3 regions of the Azospira sp. genome follow, and region 3 is predicted to be linked to each of the others. Evidence: predicted binding sites of a transcription regulator. Region 3 holds the regulator's gene; each other region holds the start of a gene.
What was found. Region 3 encodes sigma-54, which starts transcription at its own class of promoters, with help from an activator protein. Its sites were predicted from a motif close to TGGCACGCTTNCTGCTNA; they were not measured.
Positions count from the first base shown of each region.

Region 1: a site for sigma-54 is predicted at 5,078-5,095, ahead of nifV (homocitrate synthase). Genes of this name have one in related genera too.
Region 2: a site for sigma-54 is predicted at 6,118-6,135, ahead of nifE (nitrogenase iron-molybdenum cofactor biosynthesis protein NifE). Genes of this name have one in related genera too.

Region 1 is NZ_JAOTRW010000009.1:198,723-207,985, reverse strand. It holds gene OEL49_RS14710 (metal ABC transporter permease) at 1-658, shown strand, start outside; gene OEL49_RS14705 (STAS domain-containing protein) at 735-1,964, shown strand; gene hslV (ATP-dependent protease subunit HslV) at 2,039-2,575, shown strand; gene hslU (ATP-dependent protease ATPase subunit HslU) at 2,583-3,920, shown strand; gene OEL49_RS14690 (AEC family transporter) at 4,031-4,906, shown strand; gene nifV (homocitrate synthase) at 5,118-6,272, shown strand; gene nifW (nitrogenase stabilizing/protective protein NifW) at 6,287-6,619, shown strand; gene OEL49_RS14675 (electron transfer flavoprotein subunit beta/FixA family protein) at 6,612-7,457, shown strand; gene OEL49_RS14670 (electron transfer flavoprotein subunit alpha/FixB family protein) at 7,479-8,561, shown strand; gene OEL49_RS14665 (FAD-dependent oxidoreductase) at 8,574-9,263, shown strand, end outside.
Region 2 is NZ_JAOTRW010000009.1:173,373-182,635, forward strand. It holds gene OEL49_RS14505 (cobyric acid synthase) at 1-584, shown strand, start outside; gene OEL49_RS14510 (NADP-dependent malic enzyme) at 813-3,089, shown strand; gene OEL49_RS14515 (flagellar basal body-associated FliL family protein) at 3,214-3,603, opposite strand; tRNA gene OEL49_RS14520 (tRNA-Thr) at 3,698-3,772, opposite strand; tRNA gene OEL49_RS14525 (tRNA-Lys) at 3,854-3,929, opposite strand; tRNA gene OEL49_RS14530 (tRNA-Lys) at 3,989-4,064, opposite strand; gene OEL49_RS14535 (YeeE/YedE family protein) at 4,137-5,243, opposite strand; gene queC (7-cyano-7-deazaguanine synthase QueC) at 5,243-5,932, opposite strand; gene nifE (nitrogenase iron-molybdenum cofactor biosynthesis protein NifE) at 6,173-7,630, shown strand; gene nifN (nitrogenase iron-molybdenum cofactor biosynthesis protein NifN) at 7,623-9,008, shown strand; gene nifX (nitrogen fixation protein NifX) at 9,031-9,263, shown strand, end outside.
Region 3 is NZ_JAOTRW010000006.1:223,498-232,760, forward strand. It holds gene OEL49_RS10805 (PAS domain S-box protein) at 4-2,085, opposite strand; gene recA (recombinase RecA) at 2,222-3,244, shown strand; gene recX (recombination regulator RecX) at 3,241-3,696, shown strand; gene lptB (LPS export ABC transporter ATP-binding protein) at 3,762-4,508, shown strand; gene OEL49_RS10825 (RNA polymerase factor sigma-54) at 4,575-6,053, shown strand; gene hpf (ribosome hibernation-promoting factor, HPF/YfiA family) at 6,068-6,388, shown strand; gene ptsN (PTS IIA-like nitrogen regulatory protein PtsN) at 6,544-7,029, shown strand; gene hprK (HPr(Ser) kinase/phosphatase) at 6,998-7,933, shown strand; gene OEL49_RS10845 (PsiF family protein) at 7,979-8,293, shown strand; gene OEL49_RS10850 (hypothetical protein) at 8,418-9,089, shown strand; gene OEL49_RS10855 (hypothetical protein) at 9,106-9,263, shown strand, end outside.

The DNA.
Region 1 (9,263 bases), on a different contig from region 3:
GGCGGCAGCCCTGGCCCTGCCCCTGGTCCTGGGCGGGCCGGCTGCGGCCTTCCTGGCGGCGGCGGTGAAAAACGCCTTCGAGGAGGCGGCCGAAGCCACCCGGGGCGCCGCCTACGCCATGCTGCTGCTGGCCGGCTGGGGCACGGCGGTGCTGCTGGCGGCCAACCTGCCCCTGGCCGAGCGCCTGGGCCATGCCCTCTTCGACGGCCAGCTCTATTTCACCGACCGCAGCCATTTCCTCGCCGCCCTGGGCGCCTTCGCCGTGGCCGTGCCCCTGCTGCGCTGGCTCTCCCGGCCCCTGCTGCTGTCCCATTTCTACCCGGATTTCTACCGGGCCCGGGGCCGCTCCAGCCGCCGCCTGCACCTGGCCTTCGACCTGGTGGTGGCCGGCGTCCTGGCCCTGGCCACCACCAGCGTCGGCGTCATGGCCGCCTTCGCCCTGGTCTTCATCCCGCCCCTGGCCGCCGCCCCCTGGGCCCGCAGCTGGCGTGCCGCCCTGTGGCTGGGCGCCCTCCTGGGCGGCCTGGCTCACCTGCTGGCCTTCGCCCTGGCCCTGGTCCTGGATCAGCCCTTCGGCCCGGTACTGGCCCTGCTGCTGGTTCTCCTGGGGGCCGCCAGCGCCCTGCTGGCGCGCGGCTTTCCCCGGATTGCGGCATGACGGCGTAGTGTGATAAAAGTCATAAGCTAGTCGTTATATACTGCTGCGGCGTTTTGCTGCCCACTGAAAGCAGGCCATGATTTTCTCGCTGTTCAAGAAGAGTCGCGAAGACAACAAGGTTCCCGAAGCCCGCATGGTCAAGGTACCGGCGCCGACCCCGGCCGCCGCGCCCCAGCCCGCCGGGGCTCCTGCCGCGCCCGCCGCCGCGCCCCTCGAAACTCCCTCCAAGGCCGCCCCGGCCGTGGATTCCATGTCCCTGGACTTCACCGGCTTCTCCCTCGGCGACCTGGAGTCCGGCGGCATCGAGCTGGATAACGAAAGCGATCCCCTGGAAGCCGTGGTGGAACAGGCCGCCGTGCTCTACGCCAACGGCCAGGAAGGTGTCGCCAAGGCCACCCTGGAAGACGCGGTGGGCCGCTACCGTTCCGGCCCCACGGCCATCCGCCTGTGGATGATGCTGTTCGATTTCTACCAGCTGCACGGCGACAAGGCCGCCTTCGAAAACCTGGAACTGGACTTCGCCCGCATTTTCGAGCGATCCCCGCCGGCCTGGTGCGATACCAAGAAGGCCGAGGCGGTGGTGGCTGGCGGCACGCCCACCACCCTCTTCAAGGGCGCCATGGAAGGCAGCAATCATGCCGCTTTCGGCATCCTGGCCGATGCCCTGGAGAAGAACCAGAAGCAGCGCCTGGACCTGTCCAAGGTGCAGCAGCTGGACGATGCCGGGGCCGAGCGTTTCCTCAAACTGTTGCAGCAGTCGGCCAAGCGCAAGCAGGTGCTGGAACTGGCCGGCATCGAGGCCCTGGAAGGCCTGCTGGCCGCTGCCGCAGTCACCGGCAAGGCCGAGAATCCCCAGTGCTGGCTGCTGCAGCTGGAACTGCTGCAACGGGCCGGCCGCCAGGAACAGTTCGAGGAGCGGGCGGTGGATTACGCCGTCACCTTCGAAGTGTCGCCCCCCTCCTGGGACCCGGCCCGGGTCCAGGCCACCCCGGTGGCCGCCGCCCAGTGTCCGGACTGTACGGACGGCAGCGAGGGCGACGAGGCCTACCGTCTCAGCGGCGAACTGAAAAACGCCCGCTTCAACGACCTCAAGGATTTCGCCGAAAGCCGGGACCCGGTGGTCCTGGATTTCACCGCCGTGGTGCGCATCGACTTCGTCAGCGCCGGCGCCCTGGTGAATATGCTGACCCCCTGCAAATCCGCCGGCAAGGCGGTCATCATCCGCAACACCAACCGCCTGGTGTTCGAGCTGCTGGCGGTGGTGGGGGTCAATGCGGTGGCCCGCATCGAGCCGGCCCGCAAGTGAATTGGCAGCCTGCCGCCCCGCCGTGGCGCGGGCGGCAGCGCATTTCCCCTTCTTTCCCGAACTGAAGAAACCGCATGGAACAGTATCACGGCACCACCATCCTCTCGGTGCGCCGCGGCGCCTCCGTCGCCATGGGCGGCGACGGCCAGGTGACCCTGGGCAACATCGTCGTCAAGGCCACGGCGCGTAAGGTACGCCGCCTCTACAACGACCGCATCCTGGCCGGCTTTGCCGGCGGCACTGCCGACGCCTTCACCCTCTTCGAGCGCTTCGAGGCCAAGCTGGAAAAGCACCAGGGCAACCTGGTCCGCTCCGCCGTGGAGCTGGCCAAGGACTGGCGCAGCGACCGGGCCCTGCGCCGGCTGGAGGCCATGCTCTCCGTCGCCGACCGGGAGTCCTCCCTCATCATCACCGGCAACGGCGACGTGCTGGAACCGGAGTACGGCATCGTCGCCATCGGTTCCGGCGGCGCCTACGCCCAGTCCGCCGCCCGGGCCCTGATCGAGAACACCGAGCTGGCCCCCGGCGAGGTGGTGCGCAAGTCCCTGGAGATTGCCGGCGACCTGTGCATCTACACCAACCGCAATTTCACCATCGAGACCCTGGAGTAAGGACGCCATGACTCAGATGACTCCCCAGGAAATCGTGCACGAGCTGGACAAGCACATCGTCGGTCAGGCCCAGGCCAAGAAGGCCGTGGCCATCGCTCTGCGCAACCGCTGGCGCCGCTCCCAGGTGGAAGAGGGCCTGCGCCACGAGATCACGCCGAAGAACATCCTCATGATCGGCCCCACCGGCGTCGGCAAGACCGAGATCGCCCGCCGCCTGGCGCGCCTGGCCAATGCCCCCTTCATCAAGATCGAGGCCACCAAGTTCACCGAGGTGGGCTATGTGGGCCGGGACGTGGACACCATCATCCGCGACCTCATGGAGACCGCCATCAAGGGCCAGCGCGAGCAGGCCATGAAGCGGGTGCGGGCCCGGGCCGAAGACGCGGCCGAGGACCGGGTCCTCGACGCCCTGCTGCCTCCCGCCCGGGGTGCCGGCTTCTTCAACGAGAACCAGGGCAGCAGCGAGGATTCCACCACTCGCCAGAAATTCCGCAAGAAGCTGCGGGAGGGCGAACTGGACGACAAGGAAATCGACATCGAGGTGGCGGCCCCCGGCATGCAGGCGGAGATTTTTGCGCCGCCGGGCATGGAGGAGCTGACCAGCCAGATCCAGGGCATGTTCCAGAGCATGGGCACGGCCCGCAAGAAGTCGCGCAAGCTGAAAATTCCCGAAGCCATGAAACTGCTGGTGGAGGAAGAGGCGGCCAAGCTGGTCAATGACGAGGAAGTGAAGCTGGAAGCCCTGAAGAACGTGGAGCAGAACGGCATCGTCTTCCTCGACGAGATCGACAAGATCGCCTCCCGCTCCGATGCCCATGGCGCCGACGTCTCCCGCCAGGGCGTGCAGCGGGACCTCTTGCCCCTGGTGGAAGGCACCACCGTGTCCACCAAGTACGGCATGGTCAAGACGGACCACATCCTCTTCATCGCCAGCGGCGCCTTCCACCTGGCCAAGCCGTCGGACCTGATCCCCGAGCTGCAGGGCCGCCTGCCCATCCGGGTGGAACTGGATTCCCTCTCCGTCTCCGATTTCGAGCAGATCCTGACCCAGACCGACGCCTGCCTGACGCGCCAGTACCAGGCCCTGCTCGGCACCGAGGGCCTGAAGCTGGAATTCACCGCCGACGGCATCAAGCGCTTGGCGGAGATCGCCTACTCGGTCAATGAAAAGACCGAGAACATCGGCGCTCGCCGCCTGTACACGGTCATGGAAAAGCTGCTGGAGGAAGTCTCCTTCACCGCCGGCAAGTCCGGCGCCGAGACCCTCACCGTGGACGGCGCCTACGTGGATGCCCGCCTGGGCGAACTGTCCCGGGACGAGGACCTCTCCCGCTACGTGCTGTAAGAAGCGGGGCGGCGGCAGGCCGCCCCGACGTCCCCAACTAGGGGCAACCCTGATGGCCGCCCCGCCCGGGCCGCCGTTACACTCTCCCGGAACCCCGCCCTGGAGCCGGCATGCTGCTGCGCATCGTCGCCATCGTCTTTCCCCTCTTCGCCATCGTCTTCTTCGGCTGGCTCTACGGCCGCAAGAAGCAGCCGGACATGGCCTTCGCCAACCAGCTCAACATGGAAGTGTTCGTGCCGGCCCTGGTCTTCGCCGCCATGGCCGACAAATCCTTCGACCTGGCCGCCAACTGGGGGCTGGCCGTAGGCGCCGTGGTGGGCGTGGTCGGCTCCGGCCTCGCCGGCTGGGGCCTGGCCCGTCTGCTGGGCAGCGCCCCCAAGACCTTCGTGCCGCCCATGATGTTCAACAACTGCGGCAACCTGGGTTTGCCCCTGGCGGTGCTGGCCTTCGGCGACGGAGCCCTGGCTCCCATGGTGGTGCTGTTCATGGTCTCCAACCTGCTGCACTTCTCCTTCGGCGCCTGGCTGCTCGACCACCACACCCGCCTGGCCAATCTGTGGCGCATTCCCGTGGTGCTGGCCAGTCTGGCCGGCCTGGCGGTGAGCCTGCTGCACATTCCCATCTGGCCGCCCCTGAAGCTGGCCATCAAGATGCTGGGCGACGTCTCCATTCCCCTGCTGCTCTTTTCCCTCGGCGTGCGCCTGGCCGGCTCCAGCCTGTCGGCGGTGCGGGTCGGCCTGTGGGGCGCCCTGGCCCGGCCCCTGGTGGGCCTGCTGCTGGCCTACGCCACCGCCCTGGCCTTGGGCCTGGAAGGGCAGCAGAAAGCCCTGCTGGTGATCTTCGGCGCCCTGCCGCCGGCCGTGCTCAACTACGTCTTCGCCGAACGCTATCGCCAGGAGCCGGACCAGGTGGCCTCCATCGTCCTGCTCGGCAACCTGGCCGCCCTCCTGTTCCTGCCCCTGGCCCTGGCCCTGGTGTTGCCCTAGTCCGTCGAGTCCGGGAGCGGCCTACCGGGCCGGCAGGTTTTCGGGCCAGGGCAGGGGCCTCTTCCCCTGTCCGAAAACCTACAAATGTCGCATTCCTCTCCCCCCGCTGCGGGCCCTGTCTGAAATCAGCAACCGCATGATTTAAATAGCTTGTTTTAAAAAATCCGGCCCTGGCACCCTTATTGCTGATACCCCGGCAAGAGGCCATGCCATGACAACCATCACCATCAACGACACCACCCTGCGCGACGGCGAACAGACCGCCGGGGTGGCGTTCACCGCCGCGGAGAAACTGGCCATTGCCCAGGCCCTGGCGGCGGCCGGGGTGCCGGAGATGGAGGTGGGCATTCCCGCCATGGGCGAGCAGGAGCAGGAAGTGATCCGGGCCATCGCCGGCCTTGGGCTGTCCAGCCGGCTCATGGTGTGGGGCCGCATGTGCGCCGCCGACCTGGAGGTGACGCGGCGCTGCAATGCCCACATCGTCAATCTCTCCATTCCCGTTTCCGACCAGCAGATCCGCCACAAGCTGAACAAGGACCACCGCTGGGTGCTCGATTCCATCCGCCGCTTCGTGCCCGAGGCCCGGGCGGCGGGGCTGGAGGTGTGCGTCGGCGGCGAGGATTCCTCCCGGGCCGACCTGGACTTCCTGCACCGGGTCATGGAGGCGGCCCAGGCCGCCGGCGCCCGCCGTTTCCGCTTTGCCGATACCCTGGGGGTGCTGGACCCCTTCATCACCCACCAGCGCATCGCCGCCCTGCGGGCCCGCAGCGACCTGGAAATCGAAATCCACGCCCATGACGACCTGGGCCTGGCCACCGCCAACACCCTGGCTGCGGTGACCGCCGGCGCCACCCACATCAACACCACGGTGAACGGTCTTGGCGAGCGGGCCGGCAATGCGCCCCTGGAAGAGTCGGTGATCGCCCTCCGGCATCTCTACGACATCGACAGTGGCGTCGATCCCCTGCAGCTGCCGGCCATCTCCGATCTGGTGGCCAAGGCTTCCGGCCGGCCGGTGGCGGTGAACAAGAGCATCGTCGGCGCCAACGTGTTCACCCACGAGGCCGGCATCCACGTGGATGGCCTGGCCAAGAACCCGGCCAACTACCAGGCCTTCGATCCGGCGGAAGTGGGCAAGGGCCACCGCATCGTGCTGGGCAAGCATTCCGGCTCCACCGCCGTGATCCACGCCTACAAGGACTTAGGGATAGACATCGACGAGGGCATGGCCCGCCGCATCCTCTCCCGGGTGCGCAGCTACGCCATGGCCTTCAAGCGCCCGCCGGGCTTTCGCGAACTGATGAGTTACTACCTGGAAGGGATGCAGGGGAGCGGCCGTCCGGCCCCCCGGCTGCATGTCGTCTGAACAAGGAGAAGCCTATGGAAACCCTGATGGACGAACTGCAGCAGCTCTCCACCGCCGAGGAATTCCTCGACTACTTCGGCCTGGAATACGACCCGGCCGTGGTCAGCGTTTCGCGCCTGCACATCCTCAAGCGCTTCAACCAGTACCTGGCCCGGGAAGGCGGACTGGCGGGCCTCAACGAGGGCCTGAGCCGCATCAAGTGCCGGGAGCTGCTGGCCCGGGCCTACACCGATTTCGTTCATTCCTCCGGGATCGAGCAGAAGGTTTTCAAAGTGTTTCAACAGGGCGTGCAGCGGGTATCCGTGGATAGCCTGCGCCGCTCCCTAGGAGAGGCAAGCCATGCATAGTGTCGTCTGTATCAAGCAGGTGCCGGACTCGGCCCAGATCCGGGTGCATCCGGTGACCAACACCATCATGCGCCAGGGGGTGCCGGCCATCATCAACCCCTACGACCTGTTCGCCCTGGAAGAGGCCCTGCGCCTCAAGGACAGGTTCCGCGGCACCGTCACCGTGGTCACCATGGGCCCGCCCATGGCCGAGGCGGCCCTGCGCAAGTGCCTTTCCTACGGCGCCGACGACGCCATCCTGGTGTCCGACCGGGCCTTTGCCGGTTCCGACACCCTGGCCACCTCCTACGCCCTGGCCACGACCATCAAGAAGATCATGGGCAACATGCCGGTGGACCTGATCTTCACCGGCAAGCAGACCATCGACGGCGACACCGCCCAGGTGGGCCCCGGCATCGCCAAGCGCCTCGACTACCAGCTCCTCACCTACGTCTCCAAGATCGTGGACCTGGACCTGGAGAAGAAGGAAATCACCGTGGAGCGCCGGGCCGAGGGCGGCGTGCAGCTCCTGAAGACCGCTACCCCCTGCCTCATCACCATGCTTGAAGGCACCAACGAGATGCGCTTCGGCGACCTGGACGACCTGTTCCGCGCCGCCCGCTATGACCTCAAGGTGTGGAACCGGGAAGCCGCCGGTATCGACGATGCCGAGATGATCGGTCTCAAGGGCAGCCCCACCGTGGTGAGCAAGGTCTTCGCCCCCCGTCCCCGCAGCCAGCGGGCCGAGATGGTGGAGACGGTGGACAACGATCCGAAGAACCTGGCCGTGACCCTCCTGGCCAAGGTGTTCACCCAGCACCCCAAGCTGGAAAAGGAAATCGCCAAGCGGGCGGGTTAACCAGGGAAGAGGACAACAGCCATGAGCGAACAACCGAAAAAGCCGGCGAAGAAAAAGGTCGAACTGGACCCCCGCTTCGTCAATTACAAGCACGTCTGGGTGGTCGTCGAGAGCGAGCGCGGCGAAGTGCATCCGGTCTCCTGGGAACTGCTGGGTGAGGGCCGCAAGCTGGCCGACGCCCTCGGCGTGCAGCTGTGCGGCGTGGTCATGTGCGGCCCCGGCGAACGCGGTGCCGGCATCTGCGGCGAGGCCTTCACCTACGGCGCCGACAAGTGCTACCTGATGCAGGACGAGGTGCTGAAGGACTACCGCAACGAGCCCTACACCAAGGCCCTCACCGATCTGGTGAACACCTACCAGCCGGAAATCCTCATGCTCGGCGCCTCCACCCTGGGCCGGGACCTGGCCGGCTCGGTGGCCACCACCCTGGGCACCGGCCTGGTGGCCGACTGTACCGAACTGGTGATCGAGACCGAGACCCGCAACCTGGCCTCCACCCGTCCCACCTTCGGCGGCTCCCTGCTCTGCACCATCATGACCCAGCGCCACCGGCCCCAGATGGCCACCGTGCGCCCCCGGGTGATGGCCATGCCGGAAGCCGACGGCAGCCGTAGCGGCGAGATCGTCACGGTGCCCTTCTCCATGGTCGAGACCTCCATCGTCACCAAGGTGCTGGAGTTCATCGCCGACGACACCCGGGACAAGCCCAACCTGCCCTTCGCCGACATCATCGTCTCCGGCGGCCGGGGCCTGAAGAAGCCGGAGAACTTCCAGCTGGTGTGGGACCTGGCCAAGGTCCTGGGGGCCGAGGTGGGCGCCTCCCGTCCGGTGGTGCAGGCCGGCTGGGCCGAGCTGGACCGCCAGGTGGGCCAGTCCGGCAAGACGGTGCGACCCAAGCTGTACATCGCCGCCGGCATCTCCGGCGCCATCCAGCACCGGGTGGGCATGGACGGAGCCGACGTCATCATCGCCATCAACACCGATGCCAACGCCCCCATTTTCGACTTCGCCCACTACGGCATCGTCGGCAACGCCATGACCATCCTTCCGGCGCTGACCGAAGCCTTCAAGGCCCACCTGGCGCAAGCCAAAAAAGCCGGCTAACAGGAGAACACCATGGCTGAAAAATTTGACGTGATCGTGGTCGGCGCCGGCATGGCCGGCAACGCCGCCGCCTACACCCTGGCCAAGGGCGGCCTCAAGGTGCTGCAGATCGAGCGGGGCGAAACCCCGGGCTCGAAGAACGTGCAGGGCGCCATCCTCTACTCGGACGCCATCGAGAAGATCATTCCCGACTTCCGCGACGACGCCCCCCTGGAGCGCCACCTCATCGAGCAGCGGGTGTGGATCCTGGACGACAATTCCTATGTCGGCACCAACTACCGCTCCGAGGATTTCAACAAGCCGCCCTACAACCGCTACACCATCATCCGCGCCCACTTCGACCAGTGGTTCAGCAAGAAGGCGCGGGAGGTCGGTGCCCTCACCATCTGCGAGACCACCGTCACCGAGCTGCTGCTGGACGGCAAGAAGGTGGTGGGGGTGATGACCGACCGCAAGGGCGGCGAAATCTACGCCGACGCGGTGATCCTGGCCGACGGGGTGAATTCCCGCCTGGCCACCAAGGCCGGCTTCCATCCCGAGATCAAGCCCAAGGATGTGGCCCTGGCGGTGAAGGAAATCCACTTCCTGCCCCAGGAGACCATCGAGGCCCGCTTCAACATCGGCGAGGAAGAGGGCGTGGTCATCGAAATGGCCGGCACCATCTCCGAAGGCATGATGGGCACCGCCTTCCTCTACACCAAC
Region 2 (9,263 bases), on a different contig from region 3:
GCGTCCAGGCCGACCTGGCCTGGCTGCGCCAGCATGGCTGGGACACTGCCCTGCGCCGCCACCTGCGCTACGGCGGCAAGGTCATCGGCATCTGCGGCGGCCTGCAGATGCTGGGCCGCCGCCTGCACGACCCCCTCGGCCTGGAAGGCGCCCCCGGCTCCGCCGACGGCCTCGGCCTGCTGGACCTGGAAACCTCCCTGGCGGCGGAAAAGCAGCTGCGCAACGTGAGCGGCCGGCTGTGCCTGCCCGGGGACGCGGCCCTGGCCGGCTACGAAATCCATATGGGCGTCAGCCACGGCCCGGCCCTGGAGCGGCCCGCCGCCATCTTCGCCGACGGCCGCCCCGACGGCGCCCTGTCGGCGGACGGGCAGATCCTCGCCACCTACTGCCACGGCCTCTTCGACCAGCCCGAGGCCCTCGCCGCCCTGCTGGCCTGGGCCGGTGCCGACACGGGCTTCGCCCCGGCGCAGACGGTGGACCCGGTGGCCCGGCGCGAGGCGGACCTCAACCGTCTGGCCGACGCCACCGTTGCCGCCATCGACTGGGACAAGTGGCGCGCCGCCCTGCCCGGCCAGCCCTGGTAGCGCTGACGGGGTGGCTGCCGGCAGCGGCCGCCACCCCATCAGCGGCGACATTCCCGGCAGCGATTTTTCGCGCTTTTGCCGCCCGCCTCCCGAGGCAAAAATGCTGTGCCGCAACAAGCAGTTGTGGATAACCGCTCTTTGCGTCCATTGGGAAAAACCCGCATACTTCCGCTCTTTTATTTTTCACAGCAAGCCCGGGAGCCCGCGCGGCTCCCCAGGAGTTAAGTCATGGAAAAGGATCTGCGCGAAGCAGCGCTCGAATATCACCGCCTGCCGACCCCCGGCAAGATCGCCGTTCGCCCCACCAAGGGTCTGACCAACCAGCGGGACCTGGCCCTGGCCTACTCCCCCGGCGTGGCTTACGCCTGTGAGGAAATCGTCGCCAACCCCAACGCCGTGGACGAAATGACTTCCCGCGGCAACCTGGTGGGCGTGGTCACCAACGGCACCGCCGTGCTGGGCCTGGGCAACATCGGCCCCCTCGCCGCCAAGCCGGTGATGGAAGGCAAGGGCTGCCTGTTCAAGAAATTCGCCGGCATCGACGTTTTCGACATCGAAATCTCCGAGAACGACCCGGACAAGCTGATCGACATGATCGCCGCCCTGGAACCCACCCTGGGTGGTGTGAACCTGGAGGACATCAAGGCCCCCGAATGCTTCTACATCGAAGAGAAGCTGAAGGAACGCATGTCCATCCCCGTCTTCCACGACGACCAGCACGGCACCGCCATCATTTCCGCCGCCGCCATGCTCAATGGCCTCAAGGTCATCGGCAAGGACATCGCCAGCGTCAAGGTGGTCTGCTCCGGCGCCGGCGCCGCCGCCATCTCCTGCCTCAACCTGTGGTGCGAACTGGGCATCAAGCGCGAGAACGTCACCGTCTGCGACTCCAAGGGTGTCATCTACGTCGGCCGCGACGCCAAGATGGAAGCCACCAAGGCCCGCTACGCCCAGGAAACCAGCGCCCGCACTCTGGCCGATGCCATCGTCGGTGCCGACATCTTCCTCGGCCTCTCCGCCGCCGGCGTGCTGAAGGCCGAGATGGTCAAGCAGATGGCCAAGGACCCGCTGATCTTCGCCCTGGCCAACCCGACCCCGGAAATCATGCCGGAACTGGCCAAGGAAGTCCGTCCCGACGCCATCATCGCCACCGGCCGCTCCGACTACGCCAACCAGGTCAATAACGTCCTCTGTTTCCCCTTCATCTTCCGCGGCGCCCTGGATGTGGGTGCCAAGCGCATCACCGAGGAAATGAAGCTGGCCTGCGTCAAGGCCATCGCCGCCCTGGCCCAGGAAGAAGTCAGCGACGAAGTGGCCATGGCCTACCAGGGCCAGCAGCTGACCTTCGGCCCCGAGTACCTGATTCCCAAGCCCTTCGATCCCCGCCTCATCTCCATCATCGCCCCGGCCGTAGCCCGGGCCGCCATGGAATCCGGCGTCGCCACCCGTCCCATCGTGGACATGGACGCCTACCGGGACAAGCTGAAGGAATTCAACACCCACACCGGCGTCGGCATGCGCGCCGTCTTCTCCGCCGCCAAGCAGGGCGAAGCCAGCCGCGTCATCTACGCCGAAGGCGAGGACGAGCGCGTCCTGCGCGCCATCCAGGTGATCCTGGAAGAGCGCCTGGCCAAGCCCATCCTGGTGGGCCGCCCGGAAGTGATCGAAGCCCGGCTGCAGAAGATCGGCTCCAAGCTCAAGGCCGGCGAGCACTTCGAAGTGGTGAACCCCAACTACGACGAGCGCTACAAGGAATGCTGGAGCGCCTACCACCAGCTGATGAAGCGTCGCGGCGTCACCATCGACATCGCCAAGATGCGCCTGCGCTCCGACAACACCATCATCGGCGCCATGCTGGTCAAGCTCGGCTACGCCGACGCCCTGATCTGCGGCATGAGCGGTCGCTTCGCCCACCACCTGCGCCAGGTGGAAGAGGTGATCGGCAAGGCCGCCGGCCACAACACCCTGGCCGCCATGAACCACCTGCTGCTGCCCAACCGGGCCCTGTTCCTCTGCGACACCCACGTCAATGAGAACCCGGACGCCCAGCAGCTGGCCGACATCGCCGTGATGGCCGCCGAGACCGTGCGCAGCTTCGGCATCACCCCCAAGGTGGCCCTGCTCTCCCACTCCAACTTCGGCTCCTCCCAGTCCGCCTCCGCCCGCAAGATGTCCGAAGCCGCCGACATCGCCCGGGCCAAGGCCCCGGACCTAGAGATCGACGGCGAAATGCACGGCGACTCCGCCCTGTCCGAGGAAATCCGCCTGCAGTCCGATCCGGAATCCCCCCTCAAGGGCGAGGCCAACGTGCTGGTGATGCCCAACCTGGACGCCGCCAACATCTCCTACAACCTGCTGAAGATGACCGGCGGCGAAGGCGTCACCATCGGCCCCATCCTCATGGGTGTGGCCAAGCCGGTGCACGTGCTGACCGCCACCGCCACCGTGCGCCGCCTGGTGAACATGACGGCCCTGGCCGTGGTGGATGCCAAGAAGCAGCGCTGAGTCGCAACGGCCGGGCTAGCCCCGGCCAAAAAGAAAAGCCCCGCCGGCCGCAAGGCCCCGGGGCTTTTTTCTTGCCGCCCGGCACCGCCTGTAGCGGCCCTGGCGACCAGGAAGGCGGACTCGCCTACTGGATGATGAAGTTGGTGAACAGCACTTCCTTGACGCCGCTCTTGGGCGTCTCGTCGAGGAGTCTGTTGAGGACGTCGCGGATGCTTTCCGCCAGGGCCTTCTTGCCCTCCAGGGTCAGCAGCTGTTCCGGCTGCTCGGAGGAGAGCAGGATGATGAGCTTGTGCTGCACCTTGGGACGGATGGCCTTGAGAGTCCCATCCACCTCGGCGTGGGCCACTTCGAACACCATGTCCACCTGCAGGATGCGGCCGCTGCCGGCCAGATTGACGACGAAACGCAGGGGCTCCGCCGCCGCCCCGCCGCCGCCTTCATTGGCAAAGGCCGGCGCCGCCAGGAAGGCGAACAGGCACAACAGGACAGAGCAACTCCGCGCAATCATCTTCATGACTTCCCCTGGAGAGAAAACCTGCACCGGCTCAAGACAAAAAAATAGCCCCGGACGGGGCGCGCTGCGGACGGCTTGGCGCCACCGGAAAGGATGGTGCCCATGGGCAGGATTGAACTGCCGACCTCTCCCTTACCAAGGGAGTGCTCTGCCACTGAGCTACATGGGCCACACATTCGGGCCGCCAACGAGAAAACGGCAGCCCTGCAAAATAAAACGGCCCCCTAGCGGAGGCCGTTTTACCTGAATCTGGTGGGTTGTGAGTGGCTCGAACACTCGACCTACGGATTAAGAGTCCGCTGCTCTACCAACTGAGCTAACAACCCGAATGAGGGGCGCATTATAGCCGCCCTACTTCCGTTTGTACACCTCTTTTTTAAGAGGCTGGTGGGTCGGGCGAGATTCGAACTCGCGACCAACGGATTAAAAGTCCGCTGCTCTACCGACTGAGCTACCGACCCGCAAAAACGGAGCGCGAATTATAGGGGGCACCCCCTGGCCTGTCAAACCCGGGATTGATGCGGGCAAGCGGGCTATTCGCTGAGCATGCGCTGGTACTGCAGGCGCAGGGCCAGCCAGGCGCCGGCAATGATGGCCAGGGTGGTGATGAGGCTGCCCAGGGCCAGGGTGGAGATGCCGGAGAGGCCCTGGCCCACGGTGCAGCCGAGGGCGGTGACGCCGCCGAAGCCCATGAGGACGGCGCCGATGAGGTGGCTGGCCGTGTCTTCCGCATCGCGGAAGCCTTCCCAACGGAAGCTGCGGCGGGACAGGGCCACCAGGGCGGAACCGGCAACGACGCCGAGCACCGTGGCGATGCCCAGGGTCAGCCTGCGGCTGGCGTCGCTCCAGGTGGCGAACAGTTCCAGGGCATAGGCCGGCGGGGCGACGAAGGTGAGGGATTCCATGCGGCCGCTGTTGGTGCCGAGAAAGGCCGGCTGCAGGGTGTCGGGATGTTCGGCGACGAAGGCCAGATGGCCGCTGAGGAACCAGCCGCCCACCACGGCGGCGCCGATGGCCAGACCGCCGAGGATGTACTCGGCCTGGCGGAAGTCGGCGCGCAGCAGGGGCGCCGCCAGCAGCAGGCCGCCGACGCTGCCGGCCACCAGGGCCGACGCCGTGGCCGGCGGCAGGCCCAGGAGGGGCTGCAGCAGCCGGGGCAGGTCCTGGCCCGGGGCGGACAGATCCACGGCCAGGACATCCAGCAGGCCGACCCGCAGCAGGGCCGGCAGGCCCTTGAGGGTGGCCAGGGCGGTGAGGCCCATGACCAGGAACACCACCAGGGACTTGAGATTGCCGCCCCCCAGGCGCACCAGGGTCTTGGCGCCGCAGCCCGAGGCCAGCACCATGCCGATGCCGAACAGCAGGCCGCCCACCAGGTGGGACGCCCACAGCAGGCGGGGGGCGGTGTAGATGGAATTGGCCACGTCGATGAGGCCCGCCAGCTGCAGGCCGGCAGTACCCAGCACCGCCGTGCCCATGGCCAGCAGCCACATGCCCATGCGGTTCCAGTCCCCCATGTTCACGATGTCGGACACCGCGCCCATGGTGCAGAAGCAGGTGCGCTGAGCGACGGCGCCGAAGAGGCCGCCGAGGCCGGCGGCCAGCCACAGCAGGGGCGACAGATCGGGCAGGCTGTCCATCAGGCGCTACGGTAGGGCGTGGGATCGGCCAGGCCGGCGGCGCGGAAGCCTTCGGCCCGCAGGCGGCAGGAATCGCAGACGCCGCAGGCCCGGCCCTCGTCGTCGGCCTGGTAGCAGGAGACGGTGATGCCGTAATCGACACCGAGGGCGGTGCCGCGCTGGATGATCTGGGCCTTGGTGAGGTCGATCAGGGGCGCATGCACATGCAGCTCGGCCCCTTCCACCCCGGCCTTGGTGGCCAGATTGGCCATGCGTTCGAAGGCGGCGATGAATTCGGGGCGGCAGTCCGGGTAGCCGGAATAATCCACGGCATTCACACCGACGAATATGTCCTTGGCCCCCAGCACCTCGGCCCAGGCCAGGGCGAAGGAGAGCATGACGGTGTTGCGGGCCGGCACATAGGTGACGGGGATGCCGCCGGCCTGGACGCCCTCGACGGGCACGGCAATGGAACTGTCGGTGAGGGCGGAGCCGCCGAACTGGCCGATGTCCAGGCGCACCACGCGGTGCTCCTTGGCGCCGAGGGCGGCCGCCACCCGGGCGGCGGCCTGCAGCTCGGCCTTGTGGCGCTGGCCGTAGTCGAAGGACAGGCAATAGGGGGCAAAGCCTTCGCTCTTGGCGATGGCCAGGCAGGTGGCGGAGTCCAGGCCGCCGGAAAGCAGGACGATGGCAGGGCGAATGTCAGTCATAGGCGGGCAAATATACCGCGAGCAGGGGCCGGCATAAAGGCTGGCCCCCGGTCCGGCCGGTCTGGTGCCAAGTGCAACAAGAGGCCCCCCGGGGCTGTCGCGAAACCGACAGGACGGTGCCCCATGGCGCCGCCACGGCCCTGACGAGGCAGCAAAAACAAGCACTTTGGGGCAGTGCCGGGCACTGGCACCAAACCTGCTACTTAAGGCTCACAAAAGAAAAATTGTAGGAGAGCCGACATGAGCGCGTTGCAACAGAAGGTGGCCAGTGTCCTGGAAGAGCCGGGTTGCGCCACCAACCAGGCCAAGGGCGAGAAGGAACGCAAGGCGGGCTGCAAGAAGCAGCTCACTCCGGGCGCCGCTGCCGGCGGCTGTGCCTTCGACGGGGCCAAGATCGCCCTGCAGCCCATCGTGGACGTGGCCCATCTGGTACACGGCCCCATCGCCTGCGAAGGCAATTCCTGGGATTCGCGCCATACCCTCTCCTCCGGCTCCCATATCTACCGCACCGGCTTCACCACCGACATGAACGAGATGGACGTGGTGTACGGCGGCGAGAAGAAGCTCTATCGGGCCATCAAGGAAATCATCGACAAGTACGACCCGCCCGCCGTCTTCGTGTACCAGACCTGCCTGCCGGCCATGATCGGCGACGACATCGAGGCGGTGTGCAAGGCCGCCGCCGCCAAGTTCGGCAAGCCGGTGATCCCGGTGAATGCCCCCGGCTTCGTCGGCAGCAAGAACCTGGGCAACAAGCTGGGGGGCGAAGCCCTGCTGGACTACGTCATCGGCACCCGGGAGCCCGAGTACACCACCCCCTGCGACATCAACCTGATCGGCGAATACAACGTGGTGGGGGAGTTGTGGCAGGTGAAGCCCCTCTTCGACGAACTGGGCATCCGCATCCTCGCCACCATCTCCGGCGACGGCCGCTACAACGACATCGCCACGGCCCACAAGGCGAGGGCGGCCATCATGCTGTGCTCCCAGGCCCTCATCAACGTGGCGCGCAAGATGGAGGAGCGCTACGGCATTCCCTTCTTCGAGGGCAGCTTCTACGGCGTTTCCGACATGTCCGACGCCCTGCGCAAGATCAGCGCCCTGCTGGTGCGCCAGGGCGGCCCGGCGGATCTGCCGGAACGGGCCGAGGCCCTCATCGCCCGGGAGGAAGCCAAGGCCTGGGCCCGACTGGAGCCCTACAAGGCGCGCCTGAAGGGCAAGCGGGTGCTGCTGTTCACCGGCGGGGTGAAGTCCTGGTCCGTGGTCTCGGCCCTGCAGGAAGTGGGCATGGAAATCGTCGGCACCTCCATGCGCAAGACCACCGCCAACGACCGGGAGAAGGTGAAGGAGATCATGGGCACCGACGCCCACATGTTCGACGAGCTGCCGCCCCGGGAGATGTACCGGATGCTCAGGGACTCCCAGGCCGACGTGATGCTCTCCGGCGGCCGTTCCCAGTTCGTGGCGCTGAAGGCCAAGACCCCCTGGGTGGAGATCAACCAGGAGCGGCACCACGCCCTGGCCGGCTACGACGGCATCGTCAATCTGGTGGATGAAATCGACAAGGCCCTCTACAACCCGGTGTGGCAGCAGGTGCGCCAGCCGGCCCCCTGGGAGCGGCCCGACTGGGAACAGGACTTGGAAGAGTGGCAGTCCTGTAACCAGGAAGCACTTGAAGGCGAGGTGTGCCATGGCTGAGGTCAAGCACAGCAGGAAGGCCTGCGCCGTCAATCCGCTGAAAATGAGCCAGCCCATCGGCGCCGCCCTGGCCTTCCTCGGCATGGACCAGGCCCTGCCCCTGCTGCACGGCTCCCAGGGCTGCACCGCCTTCGGCCTGGTGCTCTTCGTCAAGCACTTCCGCGAGACCATTCCCCTGCAGACCACGGCCATGAACGAGGTCACTACCATCCTCGGCGGCCTGGAGAATGTGGAGCAGGCCCTGGTGAATATCCACAAGCGGGCCGCCCCGGCCCTGGTGGGCCTCATCTCCACCGGCATCACCGAGGCCAAGGGCGACGACGTGGACGGCTTCCTCCAGCTGATCCGGCAGAAGCACCCGGAACTGGCGGACATGGAGGTGGTGTTCGTCTCCACCCCGGACTTCGCCGGCGCCTTCCAGGACGGCTGGGGCAAGGCGGTGCTGCGCATGGTGGAGACCATCGCCAAACCGTCGAACGTGCGCCGCCCCTGGCAGGTGAACATCCTGCCCGGCTGCCACCTCACCCCCGGCGACATCGAGGAGGTGAAGGAGATGGTGGAAGCCTTCGGTCTCACCCCGGTGGTGCTGCCCGACCTCTCCGGCTCCATGGACGGCCACATTCCCGAGACCTTCCTGCCCACCACCCTGGGCGGCACCCGGCTCGACGAACTGCGCAGCATGGGCGAGTCGGCCTACACCCTGGTCATCGGCGAACAGGGCCGGGCGGCGGCGGCAAAGCTGAAGGACATCGCCGGCGTGCCCTACACCGTCTTCGACCGGCTCACCGGGCTGAAGCCCTGCGACGACTTCCTGGCCCTGCTCTCCCGCATCGCCAACACCGAGGTGCCGCCCCGCTTCAAGCGCCAGCGCAGCCAGCTGCTGGACGCCATGCTGGACGGCCACTTCCACTTCGGCAAGAAGAAGGTGGCGGTGGCCGCCGAGCCGGACCTGCTGTACGCCCTCACCACCTTCCTCACGGAAATGGGGGCGGAAATCCAGGTGGCCGTCACCAGCACCGAATCCCCGCTCCTCAACCGGGTACCGGCGGACGAAGTGCTGATCGGCGACCTGGAAGACTTCGAGCAGGGCGCCGTCGGCGCCGACCTGCTCATCACCCATGCCCACGGCCGCCAGGCGGCGGCGCGGCTGGGCATCCCCTTCTGCCGCTCCGGCCTGCCCACCTTCGACCGCCTCGGCGCGGCCCACAAGGTGAGCGTGGGCTACCGGGGCACCCGGAACCTGATTTTCGAGGTGGGCAATGTCTTCATTGAAAACCTGCACGAAGCCGTCCCCGACGATTTCCGGCCGACCGCCGAACCCGCCGCCAGCTGCGGCACCGGCTGCGCGCACGGTGCGGCGGCTGTCGCTTGTCACTGAATCAACCAAGGAAGGTGCCGCCATGAGCAAACCGCTGAAAGTCGCATTCGCTACCGAGGACCTGCAACAGGTGGACGCCCACTTCGGCTGGGCCCGCAACATCGCCATCTACGACATCACCGCCGACAGCTCGACCCTGGCCACCGTGGTCCGCTTCGAGGGAGACCTGAAGGAGGACGGCACCGAGGACAAGCTGGGAGCCAAACTGGAAGCCATCCAGGACTGCGCCATCGTGTACGTGGCCGCCATTGGCGG
Region 3 (9,263 bases):
CCTTCAGCTGCGCCGCCGGGGCGGCCACAGGTCCGGCGATTCCTGCAGTTCGGAGAGGTCCTGGCTGATGCTGACGAAGTGGGTGATGCGCCCGTTGGCGTCGCGGATGGGGGCGATGGCCTGCAGGCAGACGTAGATGCTGCCGTCCCGCCGCCTGTTGAGCAGGCGTCCGCGCCAGGTCTTGCCGGCGTTGATGGTGCGCCACAGGTCGGCATAGGTGCCGACCTCGTTGAGCCCGGACTTGAGCAGCCGCGGCGTCTGTTCCAGGATGTCCTCCAGGCCGTAGCCGGTGACTTCCGAGAAGGCCTGGTTGCAGTATTCGAAGCGGCCCTGGGCGTCGGTGATGAAGACCACCGAGGGGTTCTGTTCCACCGCCATGGAGAGCTTCTCCAGTTCCGCCTCCACCTGCTTGCGCTCGTGGATGTCGCGGAAGGTGCCGGCCAGGTGCCGGGCCTGGCCGTCGGCGCTGTCCACCACCTGGCCTTCGCCGCGGAACCAGCGCCAGTGGCCGTGCCGGGTGTGGGTGCGGTATTCGCAGCGGAAGCGGAGACTGCGCCCGTCGCGGCAATCCAGCAGGGCCTGCATGGCCCGGGCCCGGTCCTCCGGGTGCAGGCTGGCTTCCCATTCGGCCAGGCCGACGCTGCGCTCGGCCAGACGGTAGCCGTTGCCGTCGGCCACGGCCAGGACGAACTGCAGATTGCCTGTCTCCACCGCCCAGTCCCACACCCCCACCTCCGAGGCGCCAAGGGCCCGGCGCAGGCGCTCCTCGCTGGCGGCGAGGCGGTCCATGGCCCGGTGCAGGGAGGTGACGTCCTGGGTGATGCCGTGGATGCGTACCACCCGCTCCGCCACCACCACCGGATGGCTGCGGACCCGCAGCCAGCGCACCTCGCCGTCGCGGATGATGCGGAATTCCTGGTCGGCGGCTTCCCCCGCGAACTGCCGTTCGAAAGCGGCCAGGGTGGCTTCCCGGTCCGCCGGATGCAGGTCGTCGGCCCAGCGCATGGCGTTTGCATACAGCTCGGCGGCGGAATGACCGCTGAGGCGCTGGGTGGCGCCGCTGACGAAGGAGAAACGCCGTTCCTCCGCCTCCAGGGTCCAGATGACGTCGTCGAGGGAGTCCAGCACCTGTTCCAGGCGCTCCTCCGCCCGGTTGCGGTCCTCCTCGGCGCTGCGGCGCTGCCGGTTGGCGGCGGCCAGGGCCAGGGTCACGGCGGTGAGGGAGGCGATCAGCACCTGCAGCTTCACCTGCACCAGCTGGGGCTCGATATTGGCGAAGGGGCCGGTGCCCAGGGCAGCGAAGACGGCGGCCGTCAGGGCCGTGGTGGCCAGGGCCAGGGTCACCAGACGCAATTCGCAGCTGAAGGCGATCCAGATCAGGGTCAGCAGGAGCAGCAGGCCGGCGTAGGCAAAGGATTCGGGGGCCCGCTCGGAGAAAAACCACAGGCTGCTGAGGGCGGCGGCGACCACCGCCGCCACCGCCAGATGGCGCCAGCGGCCCTGGTCCAGGCCTTCCCGGGGCTGCAGCCAGGCCAGCAGCAGGGGGGCCAGCAGCTGGGTGCCGGCCAGGTCGCCCACCCACCAGCCGCGCCAGGCGGGCAGCAGCTGGGCTGCCTCCAGGCTGCCGCCCAGGCTCAGAGCACCGACGCCCAGGCTGGCGCTGATGGCGCCGCCCAGCACGGGGGCACTGAAACACAGGTGCAGCACGTCCTGGGGGCGGCCCAGGCGCGGATCGAACTGCAGCGGGCCCCGCAGCAGACGGTAGCCGGCCCAGGCGCCGAGGGCGTTGCCGGCGCCCATGAGCAAGCCGGTGAGGGGAGCAAAGCCGCTGATGAGGGCGCTGCCCAGGGTGGCCAGCAGCACTGCCGGCCACAGCCGGCCGCCACCCAGGACGAGGGCGGCCAGGGCAATGCCGGCGGGGGGCCAGAAGGGAACGAAGAGGCCGTGGCCGGCAGTGCCGATGGCCATGGTCAGCTGGGCCACCGCCAGATAGGCGGCAAACACCAGCAGCAGCCCCGGGAGCAGGGGCAGGCGGGCAGCGGGGAGGGGAGCGGCGGCCGGGGGCGCCAATAATCGCTTTAGCATAATTTGCGCCATTTTCCCTGCTTTGCCGCGGTGTTCCAAGGCCTTTGATGCTGGGGATAACACGTAGTCCGGGTAACTTGGCGTAGGCCGGAGGGTTTGTGCCATAATCAGCCGCTTGATTTTGGGGAATTCAGTCATGGACGACAACAAGGCCAAAGCACTAACCGCCGCACTGGCGCAGATTGAAAAGCAGTTCGGCAAGGGCGCCATCATGAAGATGGGCGAGACCGAAGTGGACAAGGGCGTGGACGTGGTGTCCACCGGCTCCCTGGGCCTGGACGTGGCCCTCGGCGTGGGCGGCCTGCCCCGGGGCCGGGTGGTGGAAATCTACGGTCCGGAATCCTCCGGCAAGACCACCCTGACCCTGCAGGTCGTGGCCGAGATGCAGAAGCTGGGCGGCACCGCCGCCTTCATCGACGCGGAACACGCCCTCGATCCCCAGTACGCCCAGAAGCTGGGCGTGAACATCGGCGAGCTGCTCATCTCCCAGCCGGACAACGGCGAACAGGCCCTGGAAATCGCCGACATGCTGGTGCGTTCCGGCGGTGTGGACGTGATCGTGGTGGACTCCGTGGCCGCCCTCACCCCCAAGGCCGAAATCGAAGGCGAGATGGGCGATTCCATGATGGGCCTGCACGCCCGCCTGATGAGCCAGGCCCTGCGCAAGCTCACCGCCAACATCAAGAAGACCAACACCCTGGTCATCTTCATCAACCAGATCCGCATGAAGATCGGGGTGATGTTCGGTTCCCCGGAAACCACCACCGGCGGCAACGCGCTCAAGTTCTACGCCTCCGTGCGCCTGGATATCCGCCGTATCGGCGGCATCAAGAAGGGTGACGAGGTGATCGGCAACGAAACCCGCGTCAAGGTGGTGAAGAACAAGGTCTCCCCGCCCTTCCGCGAAGCCCTGTTCGATATCCTCTACGGCGAAGGCATCTCCCGCGAGGGCGAGATCATCGAACTGGGGGTGGCCAACAAGCTGATCGAGAAGTCCGGCGCCTGGTACTCCTACAAGGGCGAGAAAATCGGCCAGGGCAAGGACAACTCCCGGGAATTCCTCAAGGCCAACCCGGCCATTGCCCAGGAAATCGAAGGCAAGATCCGGGAAGCCCTGGGCGTGGCCAACCCCGCCCCGGCGGCCGCAGCCGGAGAATGACCCCGAGCCTGCGCCAGCGGGCCCTGGGGCTGCTGGCGCGGCGGGAGTACAGCCGGGCCGAACTGGCCCGCAAGCTGGCGCCCCACGCAGAATCCGAGGCTGAGCTGGAGGCCCTGCTGGACGACCTGGCGGCCCGCCGCCAGCTTTCCGATGCCCGCTATGCCAGTGAAAGGGTCGCCATCCGCGCCCGCCGCTACGGCGATGCCCGGCTGGCCCAGGAACTACGGCAGAAGGGCGTGGCCGAGGAAACCGTCGCCGCGGCCCTGGCCCAGGGCGGCAGCGAGCTGGAACGGGCGCGCCAAGTGTGGCAGAAGAAATTTGCCGCCCTGCCCGCCGATCTGGCCGAGCGGGCCAAACAGACCCGCTTCCTCCTCAGCCGCGGCTTTGCCGCCGCCACCGTCCGCCAGGTGCTGCAGGGCGGCTGGGACGACGAGTCCGGCAGCGACTGGTAGAACCCCCGGGCGACACCTCTGGCACAATGCCTTTACGCCCCCGCATTCATAGAATCCGATAGCCCATGTCCGAGCAGAACCCCGACCTCATCGCCAAGCTTTCCGCCAACAACCTGAAAAAGCGCTACAAGTCCCGCACCGTGGTGCATGACGTGTCCTTCGAGGTGGGCAGCGGTGAGGTGGTCGGCCTGCTGGGCCCCAACGGTGCCGGCAAGACCACCTGTTTCTACATGATCGTCGGCCTGGTGCCCTCCGACGGCGGCTCCATCCAGCTGCAGAATCAGGAAGTGACCCACTTCCCCATCCACAAGCGGGCCCATCTGGGCATTTCCTACCTGCCCCAGGAGGCTTCCGTCTTCCGCAAGCTCAACGTGGAGGAGAACATCCGCGCCGTGCTGGAACTGCAGAAGCTGCCCAAGCACGAGATCGACCTGCGCCTGGAGGAACTGCTGGAAGAGCTGCACATCGGCCACATCCGCGCTTCCAATGCCGCCGCCCTGTCCGGTGGCGAGCGCCGCCGGGTGGAAATCGCCCGGGCCCTGGCTACCTCTCCCCGTTTCATCCTGCTGGATGAGCCCTTCGCCGGCGTGGACCCCATCGCCGTGCTGGAAATCCAGAAGATCATCCGTTTCCTCAAGGACCGCAGCATCGGCGTGCTCATCACCGACCACAACGTGCGTGAGACCCTGGGCATCTGCGACCGGGCCTACATCATCAATGAGGGCCGGGTGCTGGCGTCTGGCCGCCCGGATGAGATCGTTTATAATGAAGACGTCCGAAAAGTATATCTGGGCGAGAGCTTCCGTCTCTGACGAGCCCAGTCTCCGAGTCTTTCCCTCAACCCGCTCATTGCCGCCGGCCCCTTCGGCCCCGGGTCCATGAAACCAACCCTCCAACTCAAACTCTCGCAGCACCTGGCCCTGACGCCACAGCTGCAGCAGTCCATCCGGCTGCTGCAACTGTCGACGCTCGAGCTGGAGCAGGAGTTGGAGAAGTATCTGCTGGAAAACCCCCTGCTGGAGCGCGAGGACGAGAACTACGAGCCCTCCTACAGCGGGAGCGAAGGCGAATACGCCGGCAGTACGGCCGAGGCTGCTGCCGAAGGCCCGCGGGAAGGCGATAGCGGCGAATCCGGTGAAGGCGCCGACAGTCACGGCCCCGAAGAAGTCCGGGACGACAGCCGGGACAGCCTGGGCGAAGGCGAGGACTGGTTTGCCGAAGGCAGCTACCCTTCCGCCTCCCGCGACGAGGACGAGGATTCCGACTTCCAGGAAGTGCAGGCCGCCAACACCTCCCTGCGCGACCACCTCAACTGGCAGCTGGGCCTGATGCAGCTCTCCGAGCGGGACCGGCAGCTGGTCAGCTTCCTGATCGAGGCTCTGGACGAGGACGGCTACCTGACCCAGCCCCTGGAGGAGCTGCAGGAAGCCCTGCCGGAAGAGCTGGAAATCGACCTGGACGACCTGCAGATCGCCCTGCGCCACCTGCAGCACCTGGACCCGACCGGTGTCGGCGCCCGCACTCCGGGCGAATGCCTGGCCCTGCAGCTGGAAGCCCTGCCGGCCGACGAGGTGCGGGACCAGGCCCTGAAGCTGGTGCGCCATCACCTGGAACTGCTGGCCGGCCGGGACTTCACCAAGCTGAAGAAGCTGCTGGGCTGCGACGACGAGCGCCTGCGCGCCGTCACCAACCTGGTGAAGAGCCTCAACCCCCGGCCCGGCGCCCAGTACGCGCCCCTGGATGCCCGCTACATCACCCCGGACGTGGTGGTGAAGAAGGTGCGCAACCAGTGGACCGCCAGCATCAATCCGGACGCCTACCCGCGCCTGCGCATCAACCGGCTCTACGCCGAGATCCTCTCCAAGCAGCGCGGCTCCAGCCTCTCCGGCCAGCTGCAGGAGGCCCGCTGGCTGATCAAGAACGTGCAGCAGCGTTTCGACACCATCCTGCGCGTGTCCCAGGCCATCCTGGACCGCCAGCGCCAGTTCTTCGAACACGGCGAGGTGGCCATGCGTCCCCTGGTACTGCGGGAAATCGCCGAAACCCTGGGCCTGCACGAATCCACCGTTTCCCGGGTGACGACCCAGAAGTACATGGCCACCCCCCGGGGCATTTTCGAACTCAAGTATTTCTTCGGCAGCCATGTGGCCACGGATACGGGGGGCGCCTGTTCGGCCACCGCCATCCGGGCCCTGATCAAGCAGCTGGTGGCGGCCGAAGACCCCAGAAAACCCCTTTCGGACAGTCAAATATCCGAAATTCTTGGCCAACAAGGCATTGTTGTGGCGCGTCGAACCATTGCAAAATACAGAGAAGCGCTCAACATTTCGCCGGCCAACCTACGCAAGTCCATCTAAAAAAGGAGCGAGCCATGAACCTGCACATCACCGGACATCACCTGGAAGTCACCCCGGCGATCCGCGACTACGTCACTGCCAAGCTGGAGCGGGTTACGCGTCACTTCGACAGCGTCATCGACGTCAACGTCATCCTCACCGTGGAAAAGCTGAAGCAGAAGGCTGAAGTCACCGTGCGCGTGCCCGGCAAGGACATCCACGTGGATGCCGAGGATGCCGACCTGTATGCCGCCGTGGACACCCTGATCGACAAGCTGGACCGCCAGGTGCAGAAGTACAAGCAGAAGGCCCAGGATCACCACCGCGACACCATCAAGAATCACATCGAAGAGTGATCTGATTCCCTCTCCGGGACTGGGACGAAAGGCATAGGCGGCGGGGTCGTTTTCCGTTATGATCCCGCCACTTTTCGCCAGGTATCCTGCCTGAATCCCAGTCTCCAACCGGCCCTGCCGCCGCCATCCCGCTGTTCGGGGAAGGTTCCCGCCCCATGGATCTGATCGCCAAACTCCTCCCTCCCGCCCACATCCTGCTGGACCTCGAAGCCAGCAGCAAGAAGCGGGCATTCGAGCAGGCCGGACTGCTGTTCGAGAACAACCTGGGCATCGCCCGGGCCACGGTTTTCGACAGCCTCTTCGCCCGGGAAAAACTCGGTTCCACCGGCCTGGGCCAGGGGGTTGCCATTCCCCACGGCCGCATCAAGGGGCTCAAGGAAGCCGCCGGCGCCTTCATGCGCCTGTCCGCCCCGGTGCCTTTCGATTCCCCCGACGGCAAGCCTGTCGGCCTGATGTTCGTGCTGCTGGTGCCGGAACAGGCCACCGAGCAGCATCTGCAGATTCTTTCCGAGCTGGCCCAGCGTTTCTCCGACCGGGCCTTCCGCGAGGCCCTGGGCGCCTGCGACAACACCGACGACGCCCACCGCCTGTTCACCGACTGGGGGAACCATGCGGCAAATCTCCATCAGCCAGCTGTTTGAGGACCACCAGGACAAGCTGTCCCTGACCTGGGTCGCGGCCCAGGGCGCCGAACGCTCCATCGAGATCCGGGAGCGGGGCAACTACGGCGCCGACGTGGTCGGCCACCTCAACCTGATCCACCCGGAACGCCTGCAGGTCATCGGCGCCGCCGAGTACCAGTGGCTGAGCCGGGTCAATCCTGAGCGCCTCAAGGCGCAGATGAACGAAATCTTCGCCGCCCAGCCCCCCGCCGTCATCGTCGCCGAGGGACTGGAAGTGCTGCCGGCCGTGCTGGAGGGCTGCGAGAGCACCGGCACGCCCCTGTTCACCACCGCCAAACCCTGCTCGGCCGTGATCGACCTGCTGCGCATCTACCTTTCCCGCCGCCTGGCGGACACGGTGTCGGTGCATGGCGTCTTCATGGACGTGCTGGGCATGGGCGTCCTCATCACCGGCGATTCCGGCGTCGGCAAGTCCGAACTGGCCCTGGAACTGATTTCCCGGGGCCACGGCCTGGTCGCCGACGACGTGGTGGAACTGGCCCGCATCGCCCCCGCCACCATCGAGGGCCGTTGCCCTGGCATGCTGCGGGACTTCCTCGAAGTGCGGGGCCTGGGCCTGCTCAATATCCGCACCATCTTCGGCGAGACCGCCTCCCGGCGGAAAATGAAGCTCAAGCTGATCGTGCACCTGCAGAAGCCGGTGGCCGGGGTGGATGCGCCGCGCCTGCCCCTGGATGCCCAGACCCAGGAGATCCTCGGCGTGGCCGTGCGCAAGGTGGTCATTCCGGTGGCTGCCGGGCGCAACCTGGCGGTGCTGCTGGAGGCGGCGGTGCGCAACAGCATCCTGCAGCTGCGCGGCATCGACAACATGCAGGAATTCATCACCCGGCAGCAGAAGCTGCTGCTTGACGACGATATTTGACGAACGCATAGTGGTAAGCCCTGCCTGACCACTGACGGAGACACCATGAAAAAGATGCTGCTTGCCCTGTGTTCCCTGGCCTGTATCGGCCTGGCTCCCGTTGCCGGCGCCGCCGACGCGGCCAAAGCGCCGACGCCCCAGCAGGAGCGCATGAAGAACTGCAACAAGGAAGCCGGCGAGAAGGGCCTCAAGGGCGACGAGCGCAAGGGCTTCATGAAGACCTGCCTCTCCGGCAAGACCGCCGACGCTCCCGCCGCCAATGCGGAGTGCCAGTCCAAGGCCGCGGAGAAGAAGCTGGCCGGTGCCGCCAAGGCCTCCTTCATCAAGAAGTGCGAAGCCGACAGCCAGGCTGCCAAGTAAGCCAGGGGCGGACTTCCCGCAAAAATGCCAGCCGATTGAAGGCTGGCATTTTTTTTGACAGAATGGCCTGCCCCATTCCACCTGCCCCGGCGTTGATGCCGGGGACTTTTCCTGGAGTCCCGAGATGAAGCCTGCCCCCCTGCGTGCCGCTTCCCGCCTGCTCTGCTGTGGCCTGCTGCTGGCGGCAGCCGGCGGCGCCCGGGCCTTCAGTTTTGCCGAGGACGAGAAGCAGGGTGCTGCCGAGGAGGAGGGCCGCCGCGGCCGCATCGCCCAGCATCTGGCCGTTCCCTGCAAGGCTGCATTGCGCAACCAGGGCATCCTGGTGGCCCTGGCCGACCAGACGGCCGACGGCTACCAGCTGCAGGGCAGCAAATACGGCCGCCATGCCGCCGTGATCAACCAGAAGCTGAAGGCCCTGGGCCTGAAGACCTACACCGCCGAGGAGCAGCGGGCCCGCATCGCCCAGGCCGAGATGGAAGCCTATTTCCGCAACGACCCGGACGCGGCCCTGGCCGCTTCCAGCAAGCTGGGCGCCGCCTTCGTCCTCAAGGGCGGGGTTTCCACCCGCACCGCCTACAACCCGGTGGTGCGCCTGCCCGAGGTCTATGTGACCATGCATTTCACCCTGGCGGCGGCGGACGGCCGCACCATTTCCACCGCCACGGCCAAGGCCGAGTCCTATTCCGGCAGCGACACCGCCGGCATGGCCCTGGAGCTGGTCCATGAGCAGGCCGAGGAGGTCGTGGCCAAGCTCTACAACGATTACTGCCGGGCTGCCGGCAAACCAAAAAAATAAACCTACGGAGTCTTCCATGCGTCAGTACATCGCCCCCATTGCCCTGGCCCTGGCCTGCGCCGGTTCGGCCCATGCCCAGCCGGTTTTCGACAGCCCGTCGCCCACCGCCGGCAGCGACACCTCCAAGCAGGCCAACGAAATGGCCGACAAGGCCATGTACAAGCCGGTGGAGTA